3 regions of the Shewanella sp. 10N.286.52.A9 genome follow, and region 1 is predicted to be linked to each of the others. Evidence: predicted binding sites of a transcription regulator. Region 1 holds the regulator's gene; each other region holds the start of a gene.

What was found. Region 1 encodes LexA, which represses DNA repair genes until DNA is damaged. Its sites were predicted from a motif close to TACTGTATNNNNATACAGTA; they were not measured.
Region 2: recA (recombinase RecA) is a predicted target of LexA. The motif match lies at 2,979-2,998, and genes of this name have one in related genera.
Region 3: dinG (ATP-dependent DNA helicase DinG) is a predicted target of LexA. The motif match lies at 1,214-1,233, and genes of this name have one in related genera.

The regions. Positions count from the first base shown of each region.
Region 1 is NZ_JBFRJQ010000001.1:203,258-208,537, reverse strand. Features, by position in the region: gene coxB (cytochrome c oxidase subunit II) at 1-1,356, opposite strand, end outside; gene AB4128_RS00985 (cell division inhibitor SulA) at 1,797-2,303, opposite strand; gene lexA (transcriptional repressor LexA) at 2,300-2,917, opposite strand; gene plsB (glycerol-3-phosphate 1-O-acyltransferase PlsB) at 3,327-5,280, shown strand, end outside.
Region 2 is NZ_JBFRJQ010000011.1:3,136-8,415, reverse strand. Features, by position in the region: gene mutS (DNA mismatch repair protein MutS) at 83-2,662, opposite strand; gene recA (recombinase RecA) at 3,084-4,142, shown strand; gene alaS (alanine--tRNA ligase) at 4,473-5,280, shown strand, end outside.
Region 3 is NZ_JBFRJQ010000015.1:44,615-49,894, forward strand. Features, by position in the region: gene dinG (ATP-dependent DNA helicase DinG) at 1-1,163, opposite strand, end outside; gene AB4128_RS12700 (DNA polymerase II) at 1,401-3,842, shown strand; gene AB4128_RS12705 (porin) at 4,066-5,253, shown strand.

The DNA of each region.
Region 1 (5,280 bases):
TAACGCAGGGAATGCGCCAGGTAAACCTGTACCAGCGGCTTGGTGACATGCAGCACAGCTGCTGAGGTAAACTTGCTCACCCATTGCCATCAGCTCATCCATAGATAAGTCATCCATAACAACGTCAGGCGTTGCTTCTTCAACGACGTCAGCAACCACTTGTTCTACCTCAGGTTGTGTCGCTGGTAACTCAGCAGGCAAAGTGACAGGCGTTGGCTTATCACTTGCATCGCTAGGTGCCCCACCAGAGTTCACATCTGCAGCTTGAACCACATCACCAGAATCATTACCCCAAGCGTTTCGCTCGTAGGTCACAACAGCTGCAATTTCTGTTGCAGTAAGCTGTTTCGCGAAGGCTTGCATGGCAGTACCAGGCTGGCCGTTGACGACAATATCAATGTGGCCAGCAACTGACCCTTTAATGATTGGGCTGCCGATAAGAGACGGGAATACACCAGGTAGTCCTGCACCATTTGGTTGGTGACAAGCGGCACATCGGCCCATGTAAACTTGTTCACCTTGAGCCATCAACTCATCAAAGGTCAGGGTTTGCGACAGTGACGCTTCGGCCGCGGCTTTTGCATCAGCAGTTAGTTGTTTTTGATCTTTTAGCCATTGCTCAAAGTCTGCTTCAGAAACGGCTTCAACTACCACCGGCATGAATCCGTGGTCTTTACCACACAACTCAGCACATTGACCTCGGTAGGTACCAACCTTATCAATCTTGGTCCAAGCTTCATTAATAAAACCTGGGTTAGCATCTTTTTTCACCGCAAATGCAGGAACCCACCAAGAGTGAATCACATCATCTGAAGTCATTAAAAAGCGTACTTTACGATTGATTGGCAGAACGAGGGGCTTATCGACTTCTAGTAGGTAAGTTTCAGTTTTCGTTTCTGTCCCAGTAATTTGATCGGCAGGGGTGGAAAGTAAACTGTAAAACTCGACGTCTTCATTAAAATAGCTGTAATGCCATTTCCATTGAGAGCCGGTTACTTTGATAGTTAACTCCGCATCACTTGGGTCTTCCATAGCAATGAGGGTTTTTGTGGCAGGAATTGCCATACCAATGAGGATAAGAAACGGCACGACAGTCCATGCTATTTCCACTTTGGTACTATCATGGAAATCAGCAGGTACTGCACCCTTTGATTTTCTATGATAAATCATGGAGTAAATCATGATTCCAAATACCACAACACCAATAGCACAACAGATATAAAGAATGATCATATGGAGGTCGTAAACCTTACCACTGATCTCTGTTACCCCTTGGGTCATGTTAAGCGGCATATCAGCCGCTGCAAGTGGCACTGCAAAAAACAGCACCATTAATCCATACAACAATCGCTTCACAAGACTACTCCTCTGCCAATTGCGATTTGCAATAACAACAAGGAAAAGTCACACAGTAATACTCTGCTCTATGCAAACTTTTCTATTCCCGAAAAAGTTTGATCACTTCAAAGTACACGGTGGCAGTGAGTATTAATACTCGATTATTCTATTGGGTTTTGGTGGCCACACTTGTACCTAATACTGAACTTTTCAATTCTTAAATTGACGCTTTTTATTCAAGGCTTTCTATACCGCATGGTACCAGCACAATCTTTACAGCGTTTTATCACTTATGTTCATTTTTACCACTAAGAGAGGTCAATAAATGTTACTCCCTTGTTAACTACATTACTTGGAGATTAAATATTGATCAAGATCACTTTATCATCTAATTTGCTGAAAAAAGGCGCAAAAAAAAGCCCGTCACCGAAATGAAGGGCTTTTTTAGCAAATAGACTTTAGTGAAATGCAGATAAATTCAATTGGGTTGCAGCCACAGGATTACTGGCGTTTAATTGGTCAACACGTAAGTGAGTATTTACATCTTCAATAATGACACCTTGCGCTAAGGCGCTTTTAGCGACTAATTGAATGCGACGATTATCACGAGCATCTAATGGGGTTGTCCATGTAATCACTGCGCTGGATGTACCACTTGTGAGTGCTTTTTCCATTGCCCACAGTGTTTCGACTTCATCTTTAGTGTGAACCAGTAATACACGGTCCATTCTGACATTGGCGTTCGCTAGAATTTGTTTGTAACCAATGTGAGGCGGATTAATCAGTACAATCCATCGCCCTTGTTGACTTAATACGGCTAACTGGCCGCATAGCTGAGTTAATTCAGTTAACCCTTGGTTAGCTGTTTGTTTGGTTTCGATACCTTGCTTTACTGGCGCAGCTGCTGATGCCATGTCCATCCATAAACCTGGGTGACGTGGTGCATTACCTATTAATGTGTTCATAACCAACCTCCATTACGGATAACGCCAACAGCGAGCCCTTCAATCGTAAGGCTTTGGCATGTTAAATCGACTTTTATCGGCGAGTACTGCTCGTTTTCTGCATGCAGATAAACAACGTTGCCTTTCTTTTCAAAACGCTTCACGGTGACATCATCATCAACACGGGCAACAACGACTTGACCATTTTTAGCTTGCTGCATTTTGTGAACCGCTAATAAGTCACCTTCAATAATGCCAATATCCTTCATACTGTCGCCACGAACACGTAGTAAGAAATTAGCATTGGGTTTAAACATTTCAGGATCAACTTGAAAGTATTGTTCAACATGTTCTAACGCCAAAATTGGTTCACCAGCCGCAACCTGACCAATCAGTGGTAAGCCTTCTTCGACTTCCTCTTCTTCTTGGACCATACGGATACCGCGAGAGGTACCTGGAATAATTTCAATGCAACCTTTTTTAGCGAGTGCTTTTAAATGTTCTTCTGCAGCATTAGCACTTTTAAAGCCTAATCTAGTGGCAATTTCTGCACGAGTTGGTGGCATACCTGTCTCGGCAATATTGCATTTAATTAATTCTAGAATTTCAGCTTGTCGTGGCGTTAAAGGTCTCATGTTGATTCCTGTTTTTTTATACAGTGACTGTCATTATATACAGTATCTTTGGTCGCGCAAGTATTAACCAACATTTTTTGCTGATAAAGCAATAGATATGAATTTTTATCGAAGTTTTTAGTTATTTAAAGCTAATTAAATCAGTGATTTATTGTTTTTGTGGGGCGTCGGTAAATTAGTGTGTTTTATTATTGATGACTCAAGTGAATAAGCCAAAAAGTACTGGATACCGTCTATTTATACAGTACTGTACCTAAATGTTTTGCTACTTACTAAGTGATTGATACTTGATGTTAGAACCAACAAAACTTGCTACTTAAATGTTAACTAGATTTACCGAGGTTAGTGTAACTGAATGATATTCTGGTATCCTATGCGCAATAAATCGTTGTTGATAATGCGAAGACCCATGTTAAAACCAGATTCTATCATTGCTAAATCATTACGTTGGATTCAGAAATTAATGGTACACAGTGTTGTTGTGCCTGAGGATCCGTTCGCTGACCTTAACTTAGATCCTGACAAACCAGTGGTCTATGTGATGAAAACGGAGTCGCTGAGTGATATTGCTGCCTTACATGAAATGACAGCTAAATATAACTTGCCAAGTCCGTATGAACGGTTAGATGTTGATGGTTTCAATACCCCTAGAATTGTGTGTGTGGAAGGGCGTAAACCCTTGTTTGGTAAGCGCCATAGTAGCGATAAATTTGTAGCAAACTTTACTAAGTTGCTCGAATTACACCAAAAGAACAAAGAACTCGACATCCAGCTTGTGCCTGTAAGCCTATATTGGGGTCGTATCCCAGGTAAAGAAGATGACACCATGACCGCTGCGGTTTTTGAGCGTGAAAACCCAACATGGTTACGTAAATGGTTAATGATTCTATTTTTAGGTCGCCATAATTTCATTCAATTTTCTAATGCCATGTCGCTGCGTTATATGGCTGATGAACACGGCACAGATGTCAGTATTGCGCATAAGCTTATCCGTGTGGCTCGTGTGCATTTTCGCCGTCAACGTAAAGTGATGACGGGGCCTCAGCTTCCTAATCGTCAAGCGATGTTCAATTCGCTGTTAAAGTCAGAATCCATCAAGCGTGCCATTCAAGAAGAAGCCGTTAACAAAAAAATTCCCGAAGAAAAGGCACGTGAAAAAGCCATTGAGTACCTTGATGAAATCGCAGCAGACTATTCGGATAACTTGATTCGTATTGCTGAGCGTTTCTTAACTTGGCTTTGGAACAAGTTATACAGTGGTATTAGCATCAAGAGTGCGGAGCAAGTTCGTAAACTGCATCATGATGGTCATGAAATCGTTTATGTGCCGTGTCATCGAAGCCATATGGATTACTTATTACTGTCATATATTCTTTATTATCAAGGCATGGTTCCACCGCATATTGCGGCAGGGATTAATCTTAACTTTTGGCCGGCAGGTCCAATGTTCCGCCGTGGTGGTGCCTTCTTTATCCGTCGTAGTTTTAACGGTAATAAGCTTTATACCGCAGTATTCAGAGAGTATTTAGATCAACTATTTGCTAAAGGCTATTCAGTTGAGTATTTCACTGAGGGTGGTCGTTCACGTACTGGTCGTCTACTTGCTCCTAAAACGGGCATGCTAGCGATGACGGTAAACAGCGTATTGCGTGGTATCGAGCGTCCTGTGACCTTAGTGCCAGTGTATCTTGGCTACGATCATGTCATGGAAGTGTCGACTTATCATAAAGAATTAAGTGGTAAGAAAAAGCAAAAAGAATCTGTATGGCAAGTGTTTGGTGCATTGCGTAAGTTGGGTAACTTTGGACAAGGTTACGTTAACTTTGGTGAGCCAATTAACGTGCAGCAGTTCTTAAATCAGCAGTCGCCAGATTGGCGTGAAGAAGTGGCTAAAGATCCTGAGCAAAAACCAACATGGTTAACGCCTGCGGTTAATCAATTAGCCAATAAAGTGATGACAAACATTAACAGTGCAGCAGCTGCGAGCTCTGTTACGTTAACCAGTATGGTGTTATTAGCCGCTGAACAAAATGCATTAGAGCGCACAGAGCTGGAACGTCAGCTAGATTTATATCTTAAATTGATGAAAGAAGTGCCTTACACTGATTACACCTCAGTAGCTCAAGGCAGTGCTAGTGAATTAGTTGATCAATGTCTATCACTGAAAAAGTTTACTTCGCACACTGATCAAATTGGTGAAATTATTGCGATTGAAGAGTCTTCAGCAATTGCGATGAGCTACTACCGTAATAACATCATCCATTTAATGGCAGTTCCTTCGTTAATAGCGAGTTGCTTGGTGCAATACGAAGAGTTTAATCGTCAAAAAATTCATGAAATCGTTAATGACTTCTACCCGCTAC
Region 2 (5,280 bases), on a different contig from region 1:
GGCTATACTCAATGCTGTTAGTGAATAAAAAACGCTGCGAAATCATCGCAGCGTTTTTGTACTGAGTCTATAAATAGATGTATTAAAGCTGAGCTAGCCTTTTAAGTTCATACAACATATCTAAAGCCTGTTTAGGCGTTAAATTGTCTGGGTTTATCTGAGCTAACTTGTCTGTTGCAGCAGATGACTGGGGTTCAGGTAATGTTAGGTTTAATGCTTCTTGAATCGGTACTTGATTGTTATTAGCAAAGTCACGACTTTCAAGCATATGCAGTTTTTGTTTCGCCGCTTTGATGACGTGGGCTGGTACCCCTGCTAGTGAAGCAACTTGTAAGCCATAACTTTTACTCGCAGCGCCCTCTTGAACTGCATGCATAAAGGCAATTGTGTCCCCGTGCTCGACGGCATCTAAATGCACGTTAGCGGTTCCATTAATCTGTTCTGGCAATTGTGTTAGCTCAAAATAGTGGGTTGCAAATAAGGTTAATGCAGCCACTTTTTCAGCTAAATACTCTGCTGCTGACCAAGCTAGAGATAAACCGTCATAGGTCGAAGTACCTCGACCGATTTCATCCATTAAAACTAAACTTTTCTCTGTAGCATTATGAAGAATGTTAGCGGTTTCTGTCATTTCGACCATAAAAGTAGAACGTCCAGAAGCGAGATCGTCAGAGGCGCCGATACGTGTAAATATTCGATCTACAGGGCCGATAATTGCTTTTTGTGCAGGTACAAAGCTACCTATATGAGCCATAAGCGTGATTAACGCAACCTGACGCATATAAGTCGACTTACCCCCCATATTGGGCCCCGTTACGATAAGCATTCTTCGCTTAGGCGCGAGGGTGACTGGATTGGCAATAAATGGTGTTTGGCTAACTAATTCGACCACAGGATGACGGCCAGACTCGATATGAATACCAATGTCATTACTGATTTCTGGACAATGATAATCCAGTGTTTCAGCTCGCTCTGCAAAGTTGCTTAGCACATCTAATTCGGATGCAGCTTGGGCAAACAGTTGTAGTTCATGCAATTTAGGTAAAAGTAAATCAAATAACTCTTCCCAAAGCTGCTTTTCAATCGCTAATGCCTTTCCTTGACTAGATAGCACTTTCTCTTCGTATTCTTTTAACTCTGGTGTGATGTAGCGTTCGGTATTCTTTAGTGTTTGACGACGCTGATAGCTCAAAGGAACTTGATCTGATTGTAAGCGACTCACTTCGATATAGTAGCCGTGAACCCGGTTGTAGCCGACCTTTAAGGTATTGATGCCAGTTTGTTCTTTTTCACGGTTTTCTAATTGTACTAGATAATCAGATGCCCCTTCACTTAGGCCACGCCATTCATCTAGTTGTGCGTTGTAACCCGCTTTAATTACGCCGCCATCACGGATAAGCATAGGCGGATTATCGACAATCGCATTTTCCAATAGCTGTTGCTGCTCTGGAAACTCGCCTAATAAATTGGCTAGACGTTGGAGTTCACTTTGTTGGCAGTGACCTAAAGTTTGCTGAATTTCAGGTAATAAAGCCAATGCCTGGCGAAGACGGGCAAAATCTCGTGGGCGTGCGCTGCGAATAGCTAGCCTCGCCATGATACGTTCGATATCGCCAAGGGCTTTTAATTGCTGGTGTAAGTCTGCATATAACCCCGTATCAATTAACTCAGCAACTGCTTGTTGCCTTTGGCTAATATGCTGTTGGTCACGCAGCGGTTGGTGGATCCATCGCTGCAACATACGACTTCCCATCGGCGTCGCTGTCTTATCGAGTACCCAAGCTAAGGTATTATCACGTGAACCAGATAAATTAATAGTAAGTTCTAAGTTTCGGCGGGTGGCGGCATCAAGAATGATAGTATCAGCCTGATTAAACATGGTGATGCTATTAATATGAGGCAAAGCTGTTTTTTGTGTGTCTTTGACATATTGCATTAAGCAGCCAGCTGCTTGAAGCGAAAGCCTAGCATTTGTAATACCAAATCCATGAAGATCTTTGGTTCCAAATTGCTCTAGAAGTAATTGAATGCTGGTATCGTAATCAAACTCCCATTCAGGTCTTCGACGTATGCCTTTGCGATTTTCAATTAATTGGCGGTCAAGTAAATCTTCACTGTAGAGCAATTCTGCAGGACTGGTACGTTGCAGTTCAGCTTCCAGTGTTTCTTCATTTTCAAGTTCAACAATAACAAATCGACCAGACGAAACATCTAAAGTCGCGTAGCCAAATCCACTCTTACCCTGATATACCGCAGCAAGTAAGTTATCCTGCTTTTCTTGTAGTAAGGCCTCGTCGGTTAAGGTACCTGGGGTAACAATTCTTACAACTTTACGCTCAACTGGTCCTTTACTTGTAGCAGGGTCACCGACTTGTTCACAAATAGCGACAGATTGACCAATTTGAACCAATTTTGCGAGGTAACCTTCAACGGCGTGGTAGGGAAGTCCTGCCATGGGAATCGCGTTACCACCACTTTTCCCACGTGCAGTTAATGAGATACCTAACAGTTCAGATGCCAGCTTAGCGTCTTCATAAAATAATTCATAAAAGTCTCCCATACGATAAAACAACAGCATTTCAGGATGCTGTGCTTTCAGCGTTAAATACTGGCGCATCATGGGAGTGTGCTTTTCTAAATTTGGGTCTTCATTTACGGTCATTAAGTGATTGCTCTTACTTTATTTTGAATTAGGCTAAGTCTGGGTCAATATAGGCGGTCATCTTAACAACAATTGATTTGATACCCAATAGAATCGCAACGATGCTATGCCGTCTTGCCCTTGTTTACTGATTTTTTGAACAATACTTATTGTTGTAAACTCAGGTATTTACCCAACCTAGAAGTACTGTATACAGTGGTTTTGTTTGTCTACTATTTATCGTTATTAATATATTTTTGTTATTAACTGTATGATTTTTAATGTGTAAATAATAGTAAGGTAAAAAAAAGGAAAAAAATTATACAGTAACTATTGATACTGTATGATTATACAGTATACTGAGCTCATATTACGAAACAGACAAATTTATTCGTTACCAAGTTCGTTATTCGAACTGAGTCACCTTAAAGGGATAAAGAGAATGAAAGCAGATCCAAATAAAGAGAAAGCGCTGAATGCTGTATTAGGTCAAATTGAAAAGCAATTTGGTAAAGGTTCAATCATGAAGTTGGGCGCTGATCGCACAATGGATGTTGAAACCATTTCTACAGGTTCGCTTTCGTTGGATGTTGCCTTAGGTGCTGGTGGTTTACCAATGGGACGTATCGTTGAAATTTACGGTCCAGAATCATCAGGTAAAACAACGTTAACACTTGAAGTTATTGCTGCAGCACAACGTGAAGGCAAAACGTGTGCGTTTATTGATGCTGAGCATGCTCTAGACCCTATCTATGCAAAAAATCTAGGTGTCGATATTGATAACCTATTATGTTCACAACCTGATACTGGTGAGCAAGCGCTTGAAATCTGTGATGCGCTAACACGTTCAGGTGCTGTTGATGTAATTATTGTCGATTCTGTTGCAGCATTAACACCAAAAGCTGAAATTGAAGGTGAAATTGGTGATTCTCATATGGGCCTTGCCGCACGTATGATGAGCCAAGCAATGCGTAAGCTTGCAGGTAACTTAAAACAGTCAAATACGCTACTTATTTTCATTAACCAAATTCGTATGAAAATTGGTGTTATGTTTGGTAACCCTGAAACCACAACGGGTGGTAATGCACTTAAATTCTACGCTTCTGTACGTTTAGATATTCGTCGTACAGGTGCGATTAAAGACGGCGATGCTGTCGTAGGTAACGAGACTCGAGTTAAGGTCGTTAAAAATAAAATTGCAGCGCCATTTAGACAAGCTGAGTTCCAAATTCTTTACGGTAAAGGTATTAACCGTACTGGTGAGCTCGTTGATTTAGGTGTAGCACACAAGCTGGTTGAGAAAGCTGGTGCTTGGTACAGCTACCAAGGCAACAAGATTGGTCAAGGCCGTGCAAATGCGGGTAAATACCTAGTTGAAAACCCTGCTGTAGCTGAAGAAATTGAAGCAAATTTACGTCAAATGCTATTAAGCACTGAAAAAGAAGCGGCACCAGCTGAGTCGGATGAAAACATCGATTTAGAAACAGGTGAAGTGTTCTAATCACGTTTTAACAGTAATGAAAATAACTATCGCGGTCGACATGAGTCGGCCGCGATTTTTTTTTGTAAGTGCTCTATTCATTGGCATATGTGATCGAACGCCGCTCGTAAGGAAATGACTTCATTAAAGACGTCATTTAGCTCGTATTACGGCACAGATTATTAAAAACCAATTAACCGATTGCAGTAATCGCCCCTCATAGCAAGAAAATCGCTAATCTAAATACGCTTGGATCTCGCACCTTCAGTTTGTTTAAGTATATAATGTTGCCAATTTAAAGCTGATATTCAGCTTCATGATAAATAGAATTTATCCATTTAGGGCGATTTCATGTTTCAGACCACCACAGAATTAAGAAGCGCATTTTTAGCGTATTTTGGTAACAACGGACACCAAGTTGTCGACAGTAGCTCGTTAGTACCACATAACGATCCAACGTTATTATTTACAAATGCGGGTATGAACCAATTTAAAGAAGCTTTTCTAGGATTGGAAAATCGTGGTTATTCACGTGCAACGACATCGCAACGTTGTGTCCGTGCTGGTGGTAAGCATAATGACTTAGATAATGTAGGTTACACCGCCCGTCACCATACTTTCTTTGAAATGTTAGGTAACTTTAGTTTTGGTGATTACTTTAAAGAAGAAGCCATTTCATATGCGTGGAACTTCTTAACCCAAACACTGAAATTACCAACAGAAAAACTTTGTGTCACTATTTACGATACTGATGACGAAGCCTTTGAAATCTGGAATAAGAAAATCGGTGTTGCTGCTGAAAATATTATTCGTATTGGTGATAACAAAGGCGCTCCTTATGCCTCTGACAACTTCTGGCAAATGGGTGATACAGGTCCTTGTGGTCCATGTTCAGAGATCTTTTATGATCATGGCGAGCACATTTGGGGCGGCCGCCCTGGTACACCAGAAGAAGATGGCGATCGCTTCATTGAAATCTGGAATATCGTTTTCATGCAGTACAACCGTCAAGCTGACGGTGAAATGAAACCGCTACCAAAACCTTCAGTCGATACAGGTATGGGAATTGAGCGTATTGCAGCTATCATGCAAGGCGTACACTCAAACTACGAAATTGATATTTTCCAAGCGTTAATCAAAAAAGCGGCGGAAATTATTG
Region 3 (5,280 bases), on a different contig from region 1:
GCCTCTGATAAAGCAGCTTCTGATTGATGCTTTGGTAGTTCACCATCTTTGATTGCTTCATTCAGTACACTTTGGATCTTGGTAAATTGTTTTACTGCAAGATTTGATGTAGTTGCTAAGTTTTCTGCTTGTATTAGTAAAGATTCTGGAAGCTTGCCATTTTCGAATCGTAAACGCGTTTCTGGGTTGGCAAAAAGTTTAGGCTGTGTGTCGCAAAAATGGGCAACTTGATTAAGCTGAGTCACTAAATCGCCAATGTGATCGAGCATTGCTTGCACAGGGGCAATAATATGTGTGGTTTTAAGTTGATTTTGAAGTTTGGAGCAGGTCTTTGACGCCTTTTCAAGCCAATCACTCGCCCCCCTCAATGTTGCTTGAGCACTTGAAAAATCTCTTGCTACCGTCGGCAAGTGATGAGCCTCATCTATGACATAAAACATGTCTTCAGGTTCTGGCAAAATCACGCCACCGCCTAACTCTAGATCGGCAAACAGCAAACTGTGATTAACAATAAGTACATCCCAGGTCTCGACATCTTCACGAGCTTTATGAAAAGGGCAGTGATGATGGCTCGACATTTGCCGATGACAACTGTGCTTATCACAGCAAATTTGCTGCCATAAAAAGTCAGGAATAGGCTTTTTTAATGTATCAATCTCGCCGTTCCACTTATTGTCGTTAAAATCTTGATGTAGGGCTTTGAGGAGATCTATTTGACTTTGATCTGGTTTAGTTTGCCACATTGCCATCTGAGATGTGTCTTCAGGACCTATCATGGCAGCGAGTTTAGCTAAACATACGTAACGCTGGCGGCCTTTAACTAAACCGAATTTAAAATCAACGCCAGATTGTTGCAAAAAGAAAGGTAAATCCTTGTGCAATAACTGCTCCTGCAAGGCTACTGTTGCTGTCGCGATACAGACCTTTTTCTTACTTGCCAAAGCTAATGGAATCGTTCCGAGAATATAAGAAAGGGATTTACCAATACCGGTTCCTGCTTCACAAACCATAATGCGTCGTTGTTTATCATAGTCACCAGCTAGGGTTTTTGATATTTCTGCCACCATAAAGTTTTGCTCTCTGCGAGAACGAAAATTTGGCATCGCAGTCGCAATATCTTTATAGATAGTGCGGATCTGGGTTTTGATATGATCCGTTAGCATGTAGGGTCCATTAGCAATCTTTACTTACTAATTCTGTATTAGCTGTTATATGCTGTACATAATAACAGTGATTTTAGTTGTTCGAAATATATAATCTAGCTAAAAGCTAAGCGAAGACTTTTAGCGACAGGATTCAAATCGGATAATGAAGGGCTCGATCTTAGATGTTATGAATATCTATGGCTATGACCTTATTCAGTTAATCACACTCAATATGTAAAGTAATCTTGTTAATCCATGGACACTCAATTGCAAAAAAACACCCTAAAAGGGCTCGTACTCACCCGACACGCCATTTATCGACATGGCCGATTACTATTGCAGTATTTTATAAAAACAGCTGACGGTCCTGCAATCATTGAGGTGGAGCAGTTTGATGTTATTTGCTTTTGTAAGCAGATAGATTCTGAGTTCATTTTAAGTCATTTTAGTACTGGTATAAGAATTGAGCCGGTAAGCCTAAAAAATTTTAATTACGAAGATGTTTCTTGTGTTTATGTAAAATCAACAACGATGTTAAAACAGGTGCTGCGCATTGCTAATGACGCTGGTATTGAAATTTATGAAGCAGATATTAGACCTGAACAACGTTTTTTAATAGAAAGATTTATAGCATTACAAGCTGAATTTGCCATTAGTGCTTCTTTATCACAGCTGCCGTATAACACTGATAACCATCCAAGGACTCACACTTACTTAGCAAGCAAAGCCAGAAGAACAGAAGTTAATGTGCCTGTCTCAATGGTGTCTTTAGATTTTGAATGCAGCCCAACTGGTGAATTGTATTCTGTTGGTTTATATGGTTCACATTCAGCGCTAGATGAGCAAACCGACCTTTATCAGAAAGTCATCATGGTAGGAGAGTCTGAATCAATAGATAACAAAAAGTTTGATAGCGACAAATTAAGCGATGATGACATTCACTGGGTGAGCGATGAAGTCTCATTAATTAAAGCTCTGATAACTTGGTTCAAAGAGTATGACCCTGATGTCATTATTGGCTGGGCGGTGGTGACCTTTGATTTGGCGCTACTGTATAAGCGTTGTCAAATACATCAAATAGCATTATTAATCGGTCGCGATGAACAAGCGCTGACTTGGAAGGTGGAAGATAAGTATCGTCCTGAGACACTATCGCTGCCTGGACGGGTTGTACTTGATGGTATTGATTGGATAAAAGCGGCTTTTTATCAATTCGAGCGTTATTCACTAGAGCATGTTTCTCAGCACTTATTAAACGAAGGCAAAGCCATTGATCATGTTGAAAATCGTGAGCAAGAAATATGTCACCTTTTTGAGCACAACAAACAAGCATTAGCTTTTTATAACTTAACTGATTGTAGGTTAGTGTGGGATATCTTTAAAAAGACCCAATTACTGGCTTTTGCATTAGAAAGAGCAAAATTAACGGGTCTTGAGTTTGGGCGAGTAGGTGCCTCGGTCGCTGCATTTAATAACTTGTACTTACCGCATCTTCATAGAAGTGGTTTTGTTGCACCAGCGAGAGCGGCCAGCAATGGTTTAGAATCTCCAGGTGGCTATGTCATGGACTCCATTCCAGGTTTTTATAAAGATGTATTAGTCCTCGATTTTAAAAGTTTGTACCCTTCAATAATACGTACCTTCTTAATTGACCCTAAAAGTCTTGTTGAAGCAAAATTCAACCCTTTAGAAGATGATGTTGACGGCTTTTTGGAAGCTAAGTTTAATCGTCATAATGCAATTTTACCTGGTCTTATTGCTAGTCTTTCTTTGCAAAGAGAAAAAGCAAAACAAGATAATGATAAACCTCTTTCTCAAGCAATTAAAATTATCATGAACTCTTTATATGGCGTTTTAGGCTCAAAAGGGTGCGTTTTTCATGACGCTAAACTGGCAAGTTCTATCACAATGCGTGGCCATCAAATTATGAAACAAACGAAAGTTTGGATTGAAGAATTGGGTTATAAGGTTATTTATGGTGATACTGACTCAACATTTGTATGGTTGGGTGAAAAGCATCAAGTAAAAGATATCAACAAACTGGGAGAGCAACTAGCACATGATATGACAGTTAAGTGGCAACAGCGTTGTCTGGATGAATACGTTTTAACTAGTCATTTGGAGCTAGAATTCGAAAGTCATTTTAGTCAGTTTGTTATGCCGACCTTAAGAGGGTCAGAAGCTGGCAGTAAAAAGCGTTACGTCGGCGCATCAAAGGATGCCGAAGGGCAACTCTCTCTTACATTCAAAGGAATGGAGCAAGTAAGAAGCGATTGGAGCCCGTTAGCAAGAAGGATCCAATACCATTTGTATTTTTTATTGTTTTCTAATGGTGACGTTAAATCTTATCTATACGAGCAACTTGAGCAATTGGCTTTGGGGCAATTCGATAATGAGTTGATATTTAGAAAACGATTGAAACGTCATGTAGAAGAATATACAGCTAAATCCTCACCACACGTTAAAGCTGCCATTAGGCTTTGCCAGATCACAGGTGATAAGAATAAAGGTAGAAGAGGAGCATTAATTGAGTACCGAATGACATTGAATGGTGCTCAGCCTATTACTGCTGTAAATGAGTCAATAGATTACGACTATTACATCGAAAAGCAGATAAAGCCGATAGCGGAGCCCGTTTTAGCCTTATTAGGGGAAGGGTTTGATAGTCTTAGTAGTCATCAGATAATGTTAATTTAGTGTTATTTGATATTGCGTTTGTGGTTATTCGTTACTATTTTTGAATAGTTTGGTAGTTGATTGTACTGTTTGATGTGTGTATTTAGTATATTCATACGGAAATTGCGCTCATTTCTTTGTTTCGTGATATTTCAGCATGCTAGCCTTTGTTGAAAGGATAATACAAACAAAATGGACTGTTACCAGCAACAATGATGAATTTAAAATGGGAAGGTTTAGCTCGATGAAAAAGACTTTAATCGCTTCGACACTAGCAGCAGTGATGTTCGTACCAACAGCTTCAGCAATTGAAATCTATAAAGATGACAAGAACTCAGTAGAAATTGGTGGCTTCATTGATGCACGTGTTTATCACGGTCAAGACACTACAGAAGTAGTCAATGGTGCATCACGCATTAACTTTGGTTTTGATCGCCAAATGGGCGATGGTTGGAATGCGTTTGCTAAACTAGAGTGGGGCGTAAATCCATTTGGTGACAGTGAAATTATTTATAACAATGACCAACTTTCTTATGAGAATGGTGACTTCTTATCGAACCGTTTAGGCTATGTAGGTGTAAACCATGATACATACGGTACGCTGACGATTGGTAAGCAATGGGGTGCTTGGTACGACGTCGTTTATAACACTAACTACGGTTTTGTTTGGGATGGTGATGCTTCTGGTACTTACACATATAACAAAGGTGATGGTTCTGTAAACGGTACAGGTCGTGGTGATAAAACGGTTCAATACCGTAATGCATTTGGTGACTTCAGCTTTGCAGTTCAAGCTCAGTTAAAACAAGATGAGTTTGATGTATTAGAAGATGGAAGTATTGGTGACGAGCCAGTGGCTCCGTTGATCAGTGCTCAGCAAACTGTTGCGACAATTGAATATAACAACACTTATGGCTTAGCCCTTACTTACCAAGCTACCGATAATTTTGTTGTGACTGCCGGTGTGAACGTTGGTGAGTTCAAAGGTGAAACTGTCGAAAACGAAAAAATCGAAGAAACTGACATCATTTATGGCTTTGGTTTGACATATGGCGGTGGCTGGGATGCTGAAGGCTTATATGCTGCTGCAAACTACAGTAAACAAGAATTCCACGATACTGACAATTTAGGTCGCTTAATTTCTGAAGCATATGGTGTTGAGACGTTAGTATCATACCGCTTTGATAACAACATCCGTGCATTTCTTTCATACAACATCTTAGATGCTGGTGACGAATATAAAGCAGAATACAACGGTGATACTTTCAAACGTCAATTCACGGTTGCTGGTTTGCATTACATCTGGGATGCCAACACTGTAATTTATATTGAAGGTCGTATTGATAGTAGTGACTTCAGTGGTAGTGAAGAAGCTGCTATGAAATTATCAGATGATGATGGTATCGGTTTCGGTATCAGATATACGCTTTAGTAGTTTAATCACTGATAAAAAGCACCC